Regions from separate parts of the Actinoplanes sp. NPDC023801 genome, predicted to be linked through region 1. Evidence: riboswitches for the same ligand, from Rfam matches in the RefSeq annotation. Region 1 holds a riboswitch; each other region holds the start of a gene.

What was found. Region 1 has a riboswitch for cobalamin ahead of AB0G04_RS20835 (ABC transporter substrate-binding protein). Riboswitches for the same ligand answer to the same signal wherever they lie in the genome.
Region 2: linked by a shared signal. The riboswitch ahead of AB0G04_RS28185 (VWA domain-containing protein) and the one ahead of AB0G04_RS20835 (ABC transporter substrate-binding protein) in region 1 are both predicted to bind cobalamin.
Region 3: linked by a shared signal. The riboswitch ahead of AB0G04_RS10735 (CbtB domain-containing protein) and the one ahead of AB0G04_RS20835 (ABC transporter substrate-binding protein) in region 1 are both predicted to bind cobalamin.
Region 4: linked by a shared signal. The riboswitch ahead of AB0G04_RS42245 (ribonucleoside-diphosphate reductase subunit alpha) and the one ahead of AB0G04_RS20835 (ABC transporter substrate-binding protein) in region 1 are both predicted to bind cobalamin.

What each region holds. Positions count from the first base shown of each region.
Region 1 covers NZ_JBFAAI010000011.1:69,658-73,834, forward strand. The annotation lists gene mqnE (aminofutalosine synthase MqnE) at 1-182, shown strand, start outside; gene AB0G04_RS20815 (hypothetical protein) at 202-609, shown strand; gene AB0G04_RS20820 (DUF4229 domain-containing protein) at 622-936, shown strand; gene AB0G04_RS20825 (PadR family transcriptional regulator) at 1,004-1,327, shown strand; gene lepB (signal peptidase I) at 1,324-1,965, shown strand; cobalamin riboswitch at 1,976-2,108, shown strand; gene AB0G04_RS20835 (ABC transporter substrate-binding protein) at 2,197-3,123, shown strand; gene AB0G04_RS20840 (iron ABC transporter permease) at 3,179-4,177, shown strand, end outside.
Region 2 covers NZ_JBFAAI010000017.1:191,811-195,987, forward strand. The annotation lists gene AB0G04_RS28185 (VWA domain-containing protein) at 1-1,861, opposite strand, end outside; cobalamin riboswitch at 1,895-2,024, opposite strand; gene AB0G04_RS28190 (gluconokinase) at 2,194-3,744, opposite strand; gene AB0G04_RS28195 (citrate synthase) at 3,882-4,177, opposite strand, start outside.
Region 3 covers NZ_JBFAAI010000004.1:187,294-191,470, reverse strand. The annotation lists gene AB0G04_RS10745 (suppressor of fused domain protein) at 1-97, opposite strand, end outside; gene AB0G04_RS10740 (S8 family serine peptidase) at 94-1,257, opposite strand; adenosylcobalamin (AdoCbl) riboswitch at 1,352-1,505, shown strand; gene AB0G04_RS10735 (CbtB domain-containing protein) at 1,514-1,708, shown strand; gene AB0G04_RS10730 (CbtA family protein) at 1,699-2,454, shown strand; gene AB0G04_RS10725 (histidine phosphatase family protein) at 2,451-3,017, shown strand; gene AB0G04_RS10720 (AAA family ATPase) at 2,952-3,557, opposite strand; gene AB0G04_RS10715 (GNAT family N-acetyltransferase) at 3,581-4,045, shown strand; gene AB0G04_RS10710 (GNAT family N-acetyltransferase) at 4,042-4,177, shown strand, end outside.
Region 4 covers NZ_JBFAAI010000046.1:33,092-37,268, reverse strand. The annotation lists gene AB0G04_RS42250 (ribonucleotide-diphosphate reductase subunit beta) at 1-85, opposite strand, end outside; gene AB0G04_RS42245 (ribonucleoside-diphosphate reductase subunit alpha) at 85-2,463, opposite strand; cobalamin riboswitch at 2,585-2,800, opposite strand; gene AB0G04_RS42240 (cupin domain-containing protein) at 2,979-3,464, shown strand; gene AB0G04_RS42235 (NUDIX hydrolase) at 3,603-4,073, shown strand; gene AB0G04_RS42230 (GNAT family N-acetyltransferase) at 4,043-4,177, opposite strand, start outside.

The DNA.
Region 1 (4,177 bases):
CCCACGACGCCGACTCGTACGGGACACCGCAGACCATGCACCGCGACGATCTTCTTCACCTGATCTGGGACGCGGGTTTCCAGCCCGTCGAGCGGGACACTCGTTATCAGGTGGTACGCGAGTACGAGAAGGCGCCGTCGCTTGCCGAGCGCCGCAGCGAGCCCCAGAAGATCTGGGCCTGACACGGGAGACGGTGGGCCGATGACCCAGCAGAAAGACGCCGGCGGTCGGCTGGCGACCATCAGCGACCTGCTGGGTTCGGCGTTCGCCGGGCTGGCCGTCGGTGCCGCGGTCCTGCTGGTCTTCGAGACGGTGATGGCACTGACCGGCCTCGGCCGGTTCGGCGAGTCGAACGGCTGGCTGGTGCTGATTCTGCCCGTCTGGCTGTTCGTCGAGGAGTTCCGCGCAGAAGGCTTCGGTGCGCACCGCATCATGGTGGGTGGTCTCGGCGCGGGTTTCGGCGCCGCGGCCGGGATGACGGTGGCCGGCCTGGTGGCCGAGGTCGCTCCGCCCTTGGTCAGCGGCGGCTCCGGCGCGGTCACCGGTACGGTCGTGTACTGCCTGGTCTGGTTCTACGGCCTCCGGTGGCTCAGCCATCGGTACGGCTGAGGGAGAGAACACATGAAGCCCGCCGTCAAGTACGCGCTCGGCCGTCTCAGTCTGTTTCTGATCGTGTTCGCCGTGCTGATCCCGACGACGCCGCTCAACATCCTGGTCAAGGCGATGGTCGCGCTCATCGCCGCGTCCGGTCTGTCGCTGATCCTGCTGCGCCGCTGGCGGGACGAGGCGGCGGAGCAGTTCGGCGAGATCGCCGCTCGCCGGGCGGCGGAGAAATCGCGTCTGCGCTCGGCGCTCGCCGGTGACGACGTCGCGGCGACCGAGGGGGACCGGGTCACCGCTGCGGACATCGTGGAACACGCCAAACGCGACGCCTAACCGACCGGCATCACATCGATGCCGGGCTCTTGACAGCACGTAAGTCGAGTTATGTAGAGTTTCGGCCATGCCGAGAACCCCGCATGCCTCCCCGCAGACCTTGCGGCTCTTCGAGGCGCTGATGAAAGACCCGACGGCCTGGCGTTACGGCTATGACCTGAGCCGGGAGACCGGCCTCGCGTCCGGAACGCTCTACCCCATCCTCATGCGCCTCACCGAGCAGTCGCTGCTGGAGGCCGGCTGGGAGCCCTCCGATCAGCCGGGCCGTCCGCCACGCCACACCTACCGGCTGACCGGTGACGGGGTCGCGCTGGCCAAGGTCCGGCTCGCCGCGGCAGCCGGGCCGGCGGCACGCCGGGCCGCGGGCGTGTCGATCGTGAGGCCGGCATGAAACGGGTGGCCTATCGGGTTCTGCGTTTCGCCGTCCGTGGGCGCCGGGAGCGGGGCGGTCCCTGGGGCGAAGCGGTCCTGGCCGAGTTCGATCACGTGACGAGCACCGGGGCGGCGCTGCGCTGGGCGTTCGGCGGCCTCCGGGTGGCCCTGCGGGAGAGATATTCGTCGCACCCGGCCCGCTATCGCCTGGCAGCCATGGCCCTGGCAACTCTGGCGGCGGTCCCGTTGCTCGTCACGGTCCACTATGTGCCGAGCCACGCGATGGAGCCGACAATCACCGTCACCAGCAGGCACATCGTCGACCAGGTCGCATTCCGGGTGACCGGCATCGATCACGGGGACATCGTGGCGTTCTCGCCGCCGGACGCGCCGTCGTCCTACCGGGCGTTGAGCCGCGTCATCGGCGTTGCCGGTGATCGCGTCGAGTGCCGTGAGGGAAAGGTGCTGCGCGACGGTGCGGCGCTTGACGAGCCATATCTGCCGCTCGACGCCCAGGTGGCCGGGACCGAGTGCACCACGGTGACGGTTCCGGAGGGGGCGATCTACGTCCTCGGTGACAATCGGGATGCCGCGCTGGATTCCCGGCACTGGGGTGTGATCAGGGCGGACGAAGTCACCGGTCGGGTCATCGTCTGAGGCGGCTGCGGCCTCCGGCACCGGCGTGGGTTAGCGTTTCAACGACCGCGCCGCAGCGAATCCGGTGAGAAGCCGGAGCTGTCCCGCAACTGTGATCCCTCCGTCGGAGGTCTAGCCAGGTCGCCTGGACGCGGTCGCGAATCAGCGCTCTCGGGAAGGGGCGCCTCGCGGGCGGCGGCCAGCGTGGTCCCTGTCGGCGAAGCACCACAAGCCCGGCCGACAGGAGGACCCATGAAACGCCTGTTCACCGCTGCGATAGCGGCCACCGCACTGTTCCTCACCGGATGTGGGGGCGAGGAGTCACAGCCCACCGTCACCGGCTCCGCGTCCAGCGCGGCCTCGGCGTACCCGGTGACGGTCGGGGCCGTGACCCTCACCGCACGGCCCGAGAAGATCGTCTCGCTGAGCCCGACCGCCACCGAGATGCTCTTCGCCATCGGGGCCGGACCGCAGGTCACCGCGGTCGACGACCAGTCGAACTTCCCGGCGGAGGCACCGAGGACCGACCTGTCCGGTTTCAAGCCGAACGTCGAGGCGATCGCGGCCAAGGATCCCGACCTGGTGGTGGTCTCGGCCGACACCGACGGCCTGGTCGCGCAGCTGGGCAAGCTGGCGATCCCGGTGTTCGTGTCGCCGGCCGCGCCGACCATCGACGAGACCTACAAGGAGATCACCGATCTCGGCGTGCTCACCGGCCGCCAGGCCGACGCGACGGCGCTGAACACGAGGATGGCGTCCGAGATCGACGCGATCGTCAAGGCGGTCCCGGCCCGGAGCAAGCCGCTGAGCTACTACTACGAGCTCAGCCCGGATCTCTACTCGGCGACGTCGAAGACGTTCATCGGCTCGGTCTTCGATCTCTTCGGCATGACCAACGTGGCGGACTCCGCCGACCCGGACGGCAAGCTCGGCGGTTACCCGCAGCTCTCGCAGGAGGCGCTGGTCAAGGCGAACCCCGACACGATCTTCCTGGCCGACGTGAAGTGCTGCCAGCAGTCCCCGGCGACGGTCAAGGCCCGAGCCGGCTGGTCGTCGGTCACCGCGGTCACGAAGAACCAGATCTACGCCCTCGACGACGACATCGCGTCGCGCTGGGGTCCCCGTACGGTCGATCTGGTGAAGTCCGTGGCCGACGCGGTGGTCAAGGTCCCCGCATGATCCGCCGCACCGGCCGGATGCCGGGGCCGGGAGAGCCCGCCTCCGGGTGCCTGGTGTGAGCCGGGGCCGGCCCGCCGGGCTGCGTCCGGCGTGGCTGGCCGCGGGTGTCGTCACGGTGCTGGCTGCCATGGTTCTCGGCCTTGCCTTCGGCACGGTCTCCCTGCCGCCGGGGGGCGTCGCTCTGGAGATGCTCAACCTTCTTCCCGGGGTACGGGTGGACAGCGGCCTCACCGAACGCGAGATCGCCATCCTCACCCAGCTCAGGCTGCCGCGGGTGGTGCTGGGGCTGCTGGTCGGCGGCATGCTGGCCCTGGCCGGGGCCGCCTACCAGGGCGCGTTCCGCAATCCGCTAGCCGATCCGCATCTGCTCGGGGTCGCCAGCGGCGCCGGGCTGGGCGTGACAGTGGCGATCGTCCTGGGTGCCGGCGCGGGGGACGGCATGACCAGCCTGCCGATCGGGACGCCGGCTGCCGCGTTCGCCGGTGCGGTCGGTGCGGTGGCACTGACCTGGCTGCTCGGGGCGGCCGGCGGCCGGGACCGCTCCCCGGCGACGCTGATCCTGGCCGGGGTGGCGGTGTCGGCGTTCCTGTCGGCGGCGCAGACGTTCCTGCTGCAGCGGCACGTCGAGTCGCTGCGCGAGGTCTATTCGTGGCTGCTGGGCCGGCTCTCCACCGCCGGTTGGCACGACGTGCTGGTGATCCTGCCGTACGCGGTGATCACCAGCGCGATCGTCCTGGCGCAGCGACGGGAGCTGGACGTCCTGACCGTCGGCGACGCCGAGGCGACCAGCCTGGGCCTCCACCCGCAGCGCAGCCGGTACCTGCTGATCATCGCGGCGTCGCTGGGCACGGCGGCAGCGGTCAGCGTCTCGGGGCTGATCGGTTTCGTCGGGATCATCGTGCCGCACACACTGCGTCTGCTTGCGGGACCCGGCAACCGGGCGTTGCTGCCGCTGTCGGTGCTGTTCGGGGCGGCTTTCCTGACCCTGACCGACCTGCTGGCCCGGACCGCCGGCGGAGACGCGGAAATCCCGATCGGGGTGGTCACCGCGTTC
Region 2 (4,177 bases), on a different contig from region 1:
CGGCCCGCAGTCCGGCGGCGAGCGGCGTGCGGCCGCCGGTCCGCAGGGCTGCCAGTCGCTGCACGCCCACCTCGTGGCTTGATGTCGGGGGCAGCACCACCTCGGCGTCGCTGCCCCGGAAGGTGATCATCCCGATCCGGTCCCGCCGCTGGTAGGCGTCTCGCAGCAAGGACAGCACGGCCGTCTTGACCAGTGTCATCCGCTTGCGTGCGGCCATCGAACCGGAGGCGTCCACGACGAAGAGCACGAGGTTCGCCTCCCGCCCGACGTGCACCGACTCGCGCAGGTCCCGCGGCTCCACCCGGATCCCCCGTACCGCACCGGCGGCGCCGGCCGCGCCGCCCTCAGAAGCACCGGCACCGTCGAGGGCGGGTCGGTCCAGGGCGGCTCGGTCCAGGGCGGCTCGGAGGGTGGCGAACAGGTGCGGAGCGCCGGAGATCTTGCCCTGCGGCAGCCGGGCACCCACGACGCGGCCGCGCCGGGCGAAGGCCGGGGAGCGCCGGCCGGCGTGACCGCCCTCGCCACGGGCCGCGATCCGCAGCGTGCGCGGACGGTACGCGGTTCCGGCGGCGGCCACCGCCCCGGACGGTGACCGGCCGGTGGCGGGGTCGTCGGTGGACGCCGACGGATCAGGTCCCGGCGAGGGTTCCCGGCCGGGGCCGGCGGGCATGTCGGACTCGCTCGGCGGGTGGGTGCTCCCGCCCGTACCGCCGGAGGGGTTCTGCGGGCCGGGAGAACCGCCTCCGCCGCCCGGGCCGTCGTCGTCGGGACCGTCGTCGCCGGAGGGGTCCGTGGAGCCCGGGACGCCCGGCGTCTCCGGTGGCGCGGCGTCCTCCTCCTCGGCCTGGCGTTCGGCCTCGGCCAGGGCATCGTCGAGTTTCTGTTCGTCGGTGCCGGGCGGGTCGAGCGGGTCGGTACGGCGCCGGTGCGGAAGGGCCAGCCGGGCCGCGTCGCGGACGTCGTCGGCGGTGACCCGGTCGCGGCCGTGCCAGGCCGCAAGCGTCACCGCGCAGCGGGCCACCACGATGTCGGCACGCATGCCGTCGACACCGTAGGCGAGGCAGACGCGGGCGATCCGATCGAGTTCGGCGTCCGGCAGATCCACCGACGGCAGAACGGCGCGGGCCGCGGCGATGCGCGCCGCGTAGTCACGTTCCTGCTGCTCGTAGCGGGCGGCGAAACCGGCCGGGTCGGCCTCGTAGGCGAGCCGGCGCCGGACCACCTCGGCGCGCTGGCGGGCGTCGCGGGGCGCGGCGACCGTGACGACCAGGCCGAACCGGTCGACGAGTTGCGGGCGGGGCTCGCCCTCCTCCGGGTTCATGGTGCCGACCAGCAGGAACCGGGCGGCGTGCTTGACCGAGACGCCGTCCCGCTCGACGTGGGCGCGGCCCATCGCGGCGGCGTCGAGAAGCAGGTCCACGAGGTGGTCGGGAAGGAGGTTGACCTCGTCGACGTAGAGGACGCCCCGGTGTGCGGCGGCCAGCAGTCCCGGCTCGTACGCCTTCACGCCGTCGCTGAGGGCCCGCTGCAGGTCGAGGGTGCCGACGACGCGGTCCTCGGTGGCGCCGACGGGCAGTTCCACGAGGCTCGCGGGCCGGTCGTCCGACGGCCCGCCCGGTGTGTGCGGGCCGTCGGGACAAGCGGGGTCGGGCGCGGCCGGGTCACAGGCGAACCGGCAGCCGTGCACGACCGTAACCTGCGGCAACAGGCTGGCCAGGGCGCGGACCACGGTGCTCTTGGCGGTGCCTTTCTCGCCCCGGACGAGAACCCCGCCGACGGCCGGGGACACCGCGGTCAGCAGCAGGGCGAGACGTAGGTCGTCGAGGCCGACCACAGCCGAGAACGGGTACGGAGTCGTCACCAGGATCCCTTCGGTGCGGGTGTCCACGCCCGCGCGTCGGTTGTCACGAGCGGCCGGAGTTCCTGGCTCCCGGAAAGCCCTGTCGACGAGCCACCGGTCACAGTGGCGGGACCGTCCCGGATTCGCACCGGGTTCCTCCGCTACCGCTCGCCGGTCACTCTTCCCGACCGGCCGGGCACCCGTCAACGCGGGGTCCGTCACGGCCGTCCCGCCGGGGCGAGCAACCGGCTGGGCGGGTTCGGTCACCACCGTCCCGCCGGGACGAGCAACCGGCTGGACGCCACCGTTGTCTCGGCGTCGATGAGACAACGGTGGCGTCCAGCCAGGGTTGATCAGGAGCGGACGGCCTTCTCGGTGCTGGGGAGAGGTTCCGGGGCGAGGCGGTCGAGTTCGGCGACGACGTCCAGGACGGCCAGGGCGGACTTCTCCACGAGCGGCCGCAGCCGGCGGTAGAACTCGGCGTCGTCCGGGTCGGGGCGGACCGGCCGGCCGGTATGCACCAGCGCGGCGGCCTGGTCGAGGTCGGGCAGTTCACCGAGGGCGTGCCGGCCGAGCAGGCAGGCGCCCAGCGCGGTGCCCTCGGGCACGTCGGCCACCGTGACCGGCAGGTCCAGGGCGGCGGCGAGCACGTCGACCCACAGTTTGGAGGCGGCCGCCCCGCCGGTGGCCCGGATCTCGGTGAGCGGGTGGCCCTCGGCGTCGAACGAGTCGCGGACCAGCGCCAGTTGCTGGCAGACACCCTCGACGGCGGCCCGGACGAGGTGCGGGCGGCCGTGCTCGCGGCGCAGCCCGAGGTAGGCGCCGCGCAGGCCGGGCCGCCACCACGGGGCCCGCTCGCCGAGCAGGTACGGCAGGCAGAGCAGGCCCTCGCTGCCGGCGACGACCCGGGACGCCTCCTCCAGCAGGGCCGCGTCCCGCTCGTCGGCGTCCTCGCCGTCGCCGCCGGGCATCAGGGTCTGCCCGGCCCAGCGGACCACCGAGCCGGCGTTGTTGACGGCTCCGCCGATCACCCAGCGGTCCTCGGTGAGGGCGTAGCAGAAGAGCCGGCCGGCGGCGTCGGCGGTGGGAACGCCGACGACGGTACGCAAGGCGCCGCTGGTGCCGAGCGACACCGCCCCGATGCCGGCCGGGGTGGCGCCGACCCCGAGGTTGGCCAGCGGCCCGTCGGCGGCGCCGATGATCAGCGGGGTGCCGGCGTCCAGGCCGGCGGCGGCGGTGATCTCGGTGCTGAGCCGCAGGGACGTGGTCGTCGGCACCACCTCGGCCAGTTGCGAGTGGCGTACCCCGGCGATCTCGACGGCCTCGTCGTCCCACCGCCGGGCGTGGATGTCGTAGAGGCCGGTGCCGGAGGCGATCGACAGGTCGACCTGGAACGGCCCGCCGGTGAGCGCCGCGACGATCAGCTCCTTGACCCCGCCCCAGCGCGCGGCGCCACGCAGCGTGCCGGGGTCGGTCTCGGCCCACCAGGCAAGCTTGGGCAGCGGCGACATCGGGTGGACCGGGGTGCCGGTGCGGGCCTGGAGCTCTCTGGCCCGGCCCTCGGCGACGATGCGTTCGCACTGCGCGGCGGCCCGGTTGTCGGCCCAGGTGACGACCGGCCCGGCCGGCTTGCCGTCGCCGTCCATCGGGACGAGCGCGTGCAGGAACGAGCTGAGACTGATCGCGATCACCCGGTCGCCGCGCTCACGGCAGGCCGCGGCCACGTCGATCAATGCCTTCCGCGCCGCGTCGGCGAGCTGGACCGGGTCGAGCTCGGCGCGGCCCGGAGCGGGCACGGCGAGCGGGTAGTGGACACTCGTCAGAGCGCGGATCTCACCATCCGGCCCCGCGGCGATTCCCTTGGTCGAGGTGGTCCCGGTGTCGATGCCGATCACGACGTCCATACGTCTCCTCCTGCCGCACTTCCCTGCCGTGGGAGCCTTTCATGCCCGCCGGGGCCACCGGCCAAGCCCTCCCCGCGGCGCACACACAGCAGCGCCCCGCCGGGAGTCCGGCGGGGCGCTGCTGAGGTGGATCCGGGTCAGCGCTGGTCGAGCGGCACGAAGTCGCGGACCGGCGAGCCGGTGTAGATCTGCCGCGGGCGGCCGATCTTGTTGGCCGGGTCGAGCATCATCTCGCGCCACTGCGCGATCCATCCGGGGAGCCGGCCGATCGCGAAGAGCACGGTGAACGCGTTGGTCGGGAAGCCCATGGCCTTGTAGATCAGGCCGGTGTAGAAGTCGACGTTCGGGTACAGCTTGCGGGAGATGAAGTACTCGTCGGAGAGCGCGATCTCCTCGAGCTTGAAGGCGATCTCCAGCAGCGGATCCGGCTTGT
Region 3 (4,177 bases), on a different contig from region 1:
CCCGCAACGCGAACCCCTCCGCCGGATACGACACGTGCCACGGCTGCGCCTGCGGGTACAGCCGGCCCATCGCCTCGGTGATGACCTCCCACATCATCCCGGCATTTGATCATGACCGTGGGCGGCCTGCCATCCCCGCCGCCGGCCCCGCGCCACCACCGCCGCCACCAGACCCGCCAGCAGCGCCAGCCCCGCACCACCGGCCGCGAACACCCCGGCGCGCTCCCAGTCACCGCCACCACCGGCCGCCACCGGCACCGCCGGCACCCGCGCCACCCCGGCCACCACCGGCCCGGCCTCCTCCGACAACGCCCGATACGGATTCAGCACCCCCGCGCCGTACTGACTGCTGCGCGCACCACCCGGCGCCGGATCAGCCGACCGCAACAACCGCTGCGTCAACTGCGACGCACTGTCCCGCGGAAACCGCTCCCGCAGCAACGCCACCGTCGCCGACACGAACGGCGCCGCGAAACTCGTCCCCTGCACCGCCCGGTGCCCCCGCAACGGCGCCAGCACCGTCACCCCGTCACCGAACGCCGCAATGTCCACATGCGGTCCCGGCTGCGAATAGTCGGCAACGGTACCGTCCGCCCGCACCGCACCCACCCCGATCACCCCCGGATACCCGGCCGGGTACGCCACACCACCGGCAGCACCCCCGTTACCGGCCGCCGCCACCACGATCACCCCGTCCTCGACCGCCCCGGCAATCGCGGCACGCACCTGCGGATCCGCCGACGGCATCACGAGCGAGACGTTGATCACGTCCGCGCGGGCCGTACCCGCCGCCCACGTGATCGCCTCCGCGAACGCCGCCGCACTCGACTGCCGCCCACCACCCGGCGTCCGGCCGTCCAGCTCCGTGTCCTCACTCACCCGGACCGGAATGATCGTCGCCCCCGGCGCCAGCCCCTGCACCCCGGTCCGCGCATCCGCCAGCCCCGCGATGATCCCGGCCACCGCCGTACCGTGCCCCACACAGTCCCGCCGCCCGTCCGCCGCACCGTGCAACAGATCCCGGCCCGCCAGCACCCGGCCCTTCAACTGCGGATTCCGTGCGTCCACCCCGGAATCGATCACCGCGACCCGCACCCCGGCCCCGGTCGCCAGACCCGCCAGCCGCGCCGGCGCGTACGCCTTCAACTCCACCGGCACCCCCGCCGCCACCCGGCCCGGACCCAGACACGGCGCCGCCCGCACCGGTGCCGCCGGCACCACCACCGCACCCAGCACACCGGCCACGACAACCGCCACGAACCGCACGAAAACGCCACCCCCCGCAGCACAACGACCGGCGTGGATGCTACCGCCGCCCAGTTGTGCCCCGCCCACCCCGGCCGTTAGGTTGAAACCAGCCAATTCTGCGGTGTGTGAGGGAAACCGGTGAGAGTCCGGTGCGGTCGCGCCACTGTGAACGGGCCCTCAGCCAGAGGGCCGGTGAGTCAGGACGCTCACGCGCCGCAGGCCCCATCGATCGGGACGCGTCATCCCGTAGGAGGTTCACTCCACCATGTCCAAGGCACAGACCCTCACCACGCCCGCGGTCTCCGCGAAACTCCTCGCCACCGCCGCCGGCTTCACCGGCATGATGCTGCTGCTGGCCTACCTCGTCGCCTTCGACCAGGGCGCCCTCTCCCAGACCGGCATGTACCTGCACGAACTCATGCACGACGGCCGCCACCTGCTCGGTGTCCCGTGCCACTGAGCCAGGCCACGCCCGGCTACATCCAGCTCCTGCTCCGCGGCCTGCTGGCCGGCCTCTTCGCCGGCCTGCTCGCCGGCGGCTTCGCCTACCTCGCCGGTGAACCCCACGTCGAGGCAGCCATCGCCATCGAAGAAGCCGCCACCCCCGCAGCGCAGACAGCCGGCGAACCCCTCGTCGACCGCGACATCCAGCGCGCCGTCGGCCTGCCCCTGGCCACCGCCCTCATCGGCCTGGCCCTCGGCGGCATCCTCGCCACCGCCTACACCCTCCTGCGACGCCACCTGCGCACCGGCAGCGACACCCACGCCGCCCTCGGCCTCGCCGCCGCCGGCTACCTCGGCATCGTCGCCATCCCCTTCCTCAAATACCCACCCAACCCACCCGCCGTCGGCGACCCCGACACCATCAACCAGCGCACCGCCGGCTACCTCGCCGCGGTCGCCCTCGGCCTGGTCGCCGTCTGGGCCGGCACCCTCGCCACCCGCACCCAGACCCACCAGTGGCGCCGCGCCGCCGCCGGCACCGCCGGCTTCCTCGTCGTCGTCACCATCGCCTACACCCTGCTACCCGCCTTCCACGAAGTCCCCGACGACTTCCCGGCCACCCTGCTCTGGGACTTCCGCATCTCGTCCCTCGGCACCCAGACCGTCCTCTGGACCGTCCTCGGCATCACCTTCGCCGCCCTGCTGAACCGGCTCGCCACCCGCACCGGCACACCACAGACGGCAACCGTCACCACCGCGTGACCAGACTGCGGCTGATCGCCGCCGGACACACCCCAGCCCTGCGCAAGGCAGTGTTCGGCGGCGACCACGACCTCGACGACGGCGCCCGCAACGCCACCGCACACCTGCGCGACTCACCCCTGCTGCAACCCCACCGATACCCCCACACCCGGTGGACCGTCGCACCGTCCCGCGCCGCCCGGCAGACCGCCACCCTCCTCGGCGCCCACCACACCGCCGAGGAACCCGCACTCCGCGACCCCGGCTACGGCACCTGGACCGGCCTCACCCTCGACCAGATCGACCAGGCCACCCTCGAACACTGGCTCACCGACCCGCACGCCCGCCCCCACGACGGCGAATCCCACACCACAATCACCGCCCGCACCGCCGCATGGCTGCACTCCCCACGCCAGACCGGCCACAGCCAGACCGTCGTCGCCCACCCCGCCATCATCCGGGCCCTGCTCGCCACCGCCCTGCAACTACCCGCCGGCCACCCCCACCAGCTCACCGTCTCACCGCTGGCCGTCGCCCACCTCACCCACCACCACCGCTGGACCCTTCACCTGCCGACCGCCTGACACCCGCAACCGGTCGAACGCCTTCGGACCCACCAGCGAGCCCAGCGCCGCCACAATCACCCGCGCACACGCCACCGGACCCGTCCGCGTCGTATCCACCACGACATCACGGTCACCGACCGCATACACCAACCCCTGCGACCGCGCCAAACCCACCGGCCGATCCCCGCGCGCCAACTCCCGCCGATCCAACTCCTCCGGCGCACACCGCACCTCGACCAGCGTCACATCGAACCCGCGCAACGTCTCCAGCAGATCCACCAGCCGCCACGGCTCACTCAACGGATAATCCATGATCACGTCATTGCCGGCCGACGCCAGCCCCGCCACCGCCCGGTGATAACCCCGCCGCGTCCGCGTCAACATGTCATAAACCCCGACATCGTCGAGCACCCGCGTATGCACCGTCGACCGCATCTCCCCCAACCCGTCCACCGGGAAGAAGAACCACGGATCCGCCAGCAACGGCAACAACGCCCGCCCCACACTGCTCTTACCCGAACTCGACGCCCCATTGAGCAGGATCACCCGGCCGTTCATGCCACGACCGTACAGTGATCACCGTGACCCTCCGCATCACCGTCGACGACCTCACCGGACCCGACATCATCGCCCTGCTCCAGGAACACGTCGACCAGATGCGCGCCATCACCCCACCCGAAAGCAAACACGCCCTCGACCTCGACGCCCTGCGCCACCCCGACATCACCATGTGGACCGCCCACGACGGCGACCATCTCCTCGGCTGCGCCGCCCTCAAACACCTCGACCCTCACCACGCAGAAATCAAATCCATGCGTACGGCCACCCGCGCCCAACGCCGCGGCGTCGCCGCCGCCCTGCTCACCCACCTCATCGAACAGGCCCGCCACCGCGGCTACCAACGCCTCTACCTGGAAACCGGCACCGCCGACTTCTTCCACCCCGCCCGCACCCTCTACCAGCGATTCGGCTTCCAACCCTGCGAACCGTTCGCCGACTACCGCACCGACCCCAACAGCACCCACCTCACTAAACTCCTCACATGATCAGCCCCCTCACCGCCGGCGACCTCGACACCTGCGCCACCCTGTTCGCCCGCACCTTCAGCCAACCACCCTGGAACGAAACCTGGCACCCAGCCGACGCCGCCCGCCGCCTCACCGACATGCTCAACACCC
Region 4 (4,177 bases), on a different contig from region 1:
TCTTGATGGCGTCCTTGAACCGGTCGAAGAAGTGCGGATACTTCATCGGCCGCAGGGTCAGGTCCATTCCGGGGTCGAGCAGCATCACTGACAGGCCTCACACGATTCGGGGTTTTCCAGGGAGCAGGCTTCCGCGGCGGTCATTGCCGGGATGAGCGAGACCGGTGCGGCCGGCGCGACGGCGACGGTGGCCTGCTGGATCCGGGTCGCCGGGCGCGAACGCAGGTAATAGGTCGTCTTCAGCCCGGCCTTCCAGGCGTAGAGGTACATCGAGGAGACCTTGTTGATGGTGGGCGCGGCCATGAACAGGTTCAGCGACTGCGACTGGTCGATGTACGGGGCACGGGCGGCGGCCAGGTCGATCAGGGCGCGCTGCGGAATCTCCCACGCCGTGCGGAACAGTTCGCGGACATCGTCGGGCAGGTCGAGAATGCCCTGCACCGACCCTTCGGCCCGCTTGATCGCCTCGCGGATGGGGGCGGTCCACAGACCGCGGGACTTGAGTTCCCGTACCAGATAGGTGTTGATCTGAAGGAATTCGCCGGACATCGTCTCGCGCTTGAACAGGTTGGACACCTGCGGCTCGATGCATTCGTAGGCGCCCGCGATCGACGCGATCGTCGCCGTCGGCGCGATGGCGACCAGCAGCGAGTTCCGCAGGCCGTGCTCGGTGATCCGTTCCTTGACGGCGGCCCACCGCTCGGTCTGCACCGGCGTGACGCCCCACAGCTCCGGGTGCAGGTCGCCCTTGGCGGCGCGGGTCTCGGCGAACGCCGGGTGCGCACCGAAGCTCTCGGCCAGCGCGACGGAGGCCTCCAGCGCCGTCAGGTAGATCTCCTCCTGGACGCGCGTCGACAGTTCACGCGCCGCCTCGGAGTCGAACGGCAGCCGCAGGGTGAAGAACGCGTCCTGCAGGCCCATCAGCCCGAGTCCGACCGGCCGCCAGCGCGGGTTCGACGCGGCCGCCTGCTGCGACGGGTAGTAGTTGATGTCGATGACGCGGTCCAGATGGACGACCGCGGTCCGGACCGTCTCCCGCAGTTTCTCCCAGTCGATGCCGTCCGGCGTGACGTGCGCGCCCAGGTTGATCGACCCGAGGTTGCAGACCGCCGTCTCGTCGTCGTTGTTGACCTCGAGGATCTCGGTGCACAGGTTCGACAGGTGAATCGTGTTGCCCGGTTCACCGGTCTGGTTCGACAGCGCGTTGGAACGGTCCTTGAACGTCATCCAGCCGTTTCCGGTCTGGGCGAGCGTGCGCATCATCCGCCCGTACAGATCCCGGGCCTTGACGGTTCTGACCGCCTTCTTCTCCGCGGCGCGGTAGGCCTCGTCGAACGCCTCGCCGAACAGGTCGGGCAGTTCCGGGGCGTCCGACGGGTCGATCAGCGACCATTCGGCGTCGGCCTCGACCCGGCGCATGAACTCGTCGGGAATCCAGTTCGCCAGATTGAGGTTGTGGGTGCGCCGCGAGTCCTCGCCGGTGTTGTCGCGCAGTTCCAGGAACTCCTCGACGTCCGGATGCCACGGCTCGAGATAGACGCACGCCGCGCCTTTACGCCGGCCGCCCTGGTTGACCGCCGCCACGCCGGCGTCGAGCGTCTTCAGGAACGGGACGATGCCGTTCGACTTGCCGTTCGTGCCCCGGATCAGCGCCCCGCGGCCGCGGACCCGGGACCAGGCGATGCCGATTCCACCGGAGAACTTCGACAGTTTCGCGACCTGGTGGTAACGCTCGTAGATGGAGTCGAGCTCGTCCTTCGGCGAGTCGACCAGGAAACACGACGACATCTGGGTGTGCCGGGTGCCCGAATTGAACAGGGTCGGTGAGCTGGGCAGATAGGCCAGCGACGACATGAGCCGATAGAAGCCGATCGCCTCGCGGGCGTCCTTGGAGAGGCCGCAGGCGACCCGGAGCAGCCAGTACTGCGGGGTCTCCACGACCAGCCGCTCGTGCGGGTGGCGCAACAGGTAACGGTCGGCGACCGTGCGCAGGCCGAAGTACTCGAACCGCAGGTCACCGGTCACGTCGACGGCATCGTCGAGTTTGCGGGCGTTGCGGGCCACGAAGGCGGCGGTCTCGTCGCCGATCAGGCCGAGGCCGTGGGCGTACCGGATCGACTGGCTGAAGCTGGCCACACCCTGCCCGCGGACCTCCTTGTCGACGTAGGCGGAGAGCAGCCGGGCCGCGAGGCGCGAGTACTGCGGTTCCTCACCGATCAGCTCGGCGGCCGTCTGAATCGACAACTTGTCCAGCTCGGCGGTCGTCGCGCCGTCGTACAGGCCGCTGATGGTCCTGGTCGCCACCCGTAGCGGGTCCACTTCGTCCAGGTCGGAGACCCACAGCTCGACGGCCTTGACGATCTTGTTGACGTCGACCGGTTCCAGGTCACCGTTTCTTTTGCGCACCTGCATCACGTGCCGGCGTTGCTCCGGCACGCCCGTCTTCTGCGGCGTGAGTGTCATGCCTGCTCTCTCCTCGCGAGCTCGGCGCGCGGGGGCAGACACCATCGGTCCCCGGGCACACGGCCGCGAGGACACATCCGGCGTCGGCCGTCCCACGCGGCCTTCGACCGCCGCACACCACCATGGCGTACGGCGCGCTGGCAGGTCTTCGGACTCGCGGGCACGGCTGAAAGCCACCTACTGGCCGTCGCTTCCCAGGCTCGTGCGAGCCCAGTGCTCATCTGACGGCGGTCGTTCCCACTCACCGCTGCGGGGCAGTCCCGGTTTCGCACCGGGTTCCCTGTTGCCTCGGTCAGGTGTGTGACCACCTGACCGAACCAGCTGCGAGGAACACCATATATGGGCGGCTTCCGAAACTCCTAACCCAACATGCTGTGTTGACCATGTCACTCCCCCGCGATACCGGAGTGCCCTCCCCGGCGACGGGGAACGGGCGGAGAGCGGTCGGCTGCCGGGTCGTCACCTTCGCCGGAAAGTCGTCCGGCCGGTTCCGGTCTTCGGGTAGACATAGATCCATGACATATCCGCCGCCGCAGTATCACGGGGACGACGGGGAGAAGAGCGCCGTCTACCGGCCGGCCGGGACAGCCCCCGACTTCGTCTATCCGAACAACGGCACCCGGGTTCACTACCTCTCCAGCGGTGCCTCCACCGGAGGGCTTTTCGGCCTCTACCGCTGGGAGTGCGGGCCCGGCGTCACCGGCCCCGACCCCCATTTCCACCGTACGATCAGCGAATCCTTCTACATCCTTTCCGGCGTCATGAGCATCTATGACGGGAACCGGTGGATCGAGGCGGAACCGCACGACTGGGTGCACGTGCCGATCGGCGGCATCCACGGGTTCAAGAACCGGTCCGGTGAACCCGCCTCGATGCTGCTGCACTTCTCCCCCGGCGCGCCGCGCGAAGGCTATTTCGAGGGTCTCGCCGGCATCGGGCAGATGAGCGACGAGGAGAAGGCCGCCTTCTACCTGGAACACGACAACCACTGGCTGGACTGAAAACCCGGCTGGCTCTCACCGCCGTCTCAAGCACGCTGAGACAGTGGGAGCTGCCAGCCCAACAACCCAAGCTGGACCCCACCGCTGCCTCAAGCACGCTGAGACAGCGGTGGGGGCCAGCCGGAAGGGAAGGGGTGGGTGTTGGACTGGACGGCCACGTTGCCACGCAAACGGATGGGGGCCGGGGTTCTGCTCTGTGACGAGCAGGATCGGGTGCTGCTGGTCGAGCCCACTTACAAGCCGCACTGGGAGGTTCCCGGTGGCTGCGTCGAGGCTGACGAGTCGCCACGGGCGGCAGCGGCGCGGGAACTGCGGGAGGAACTCGGGCTCTCCGTACCGGTGGGACGGCTGCTGGTCACCGACTGGGTTCCGGCGCGCGAGGGGCGTACCGAAGGATTGATGTTGATCTTCGATGGCGGAATCCTCCTCGCAAGGGACGCTGCCGGTATCCGGCTGCCCGCCGAGGAGCTGCGGGGATGGGCCTGGTGCACCGGGCCGGAGGCGGAGGAGCGGCTGCTGCCGTTGCTGGCCCGGCGGGTCGCCGCGGCGCTGCGGGCCCGGTCGGGCGGCGGGTCCGCCTACCTGGAGGACGGATTCGGCGCCGCCTGAGAGGAAGCCACCTGCGAAGACGCCGCGTGCGAAGCCGCCTCCTCCACCTCGGCGAGGATTCTGGTCGCCCCGCTCGCGGTGGCCAGTTCCCGGGCCTCGGTGAT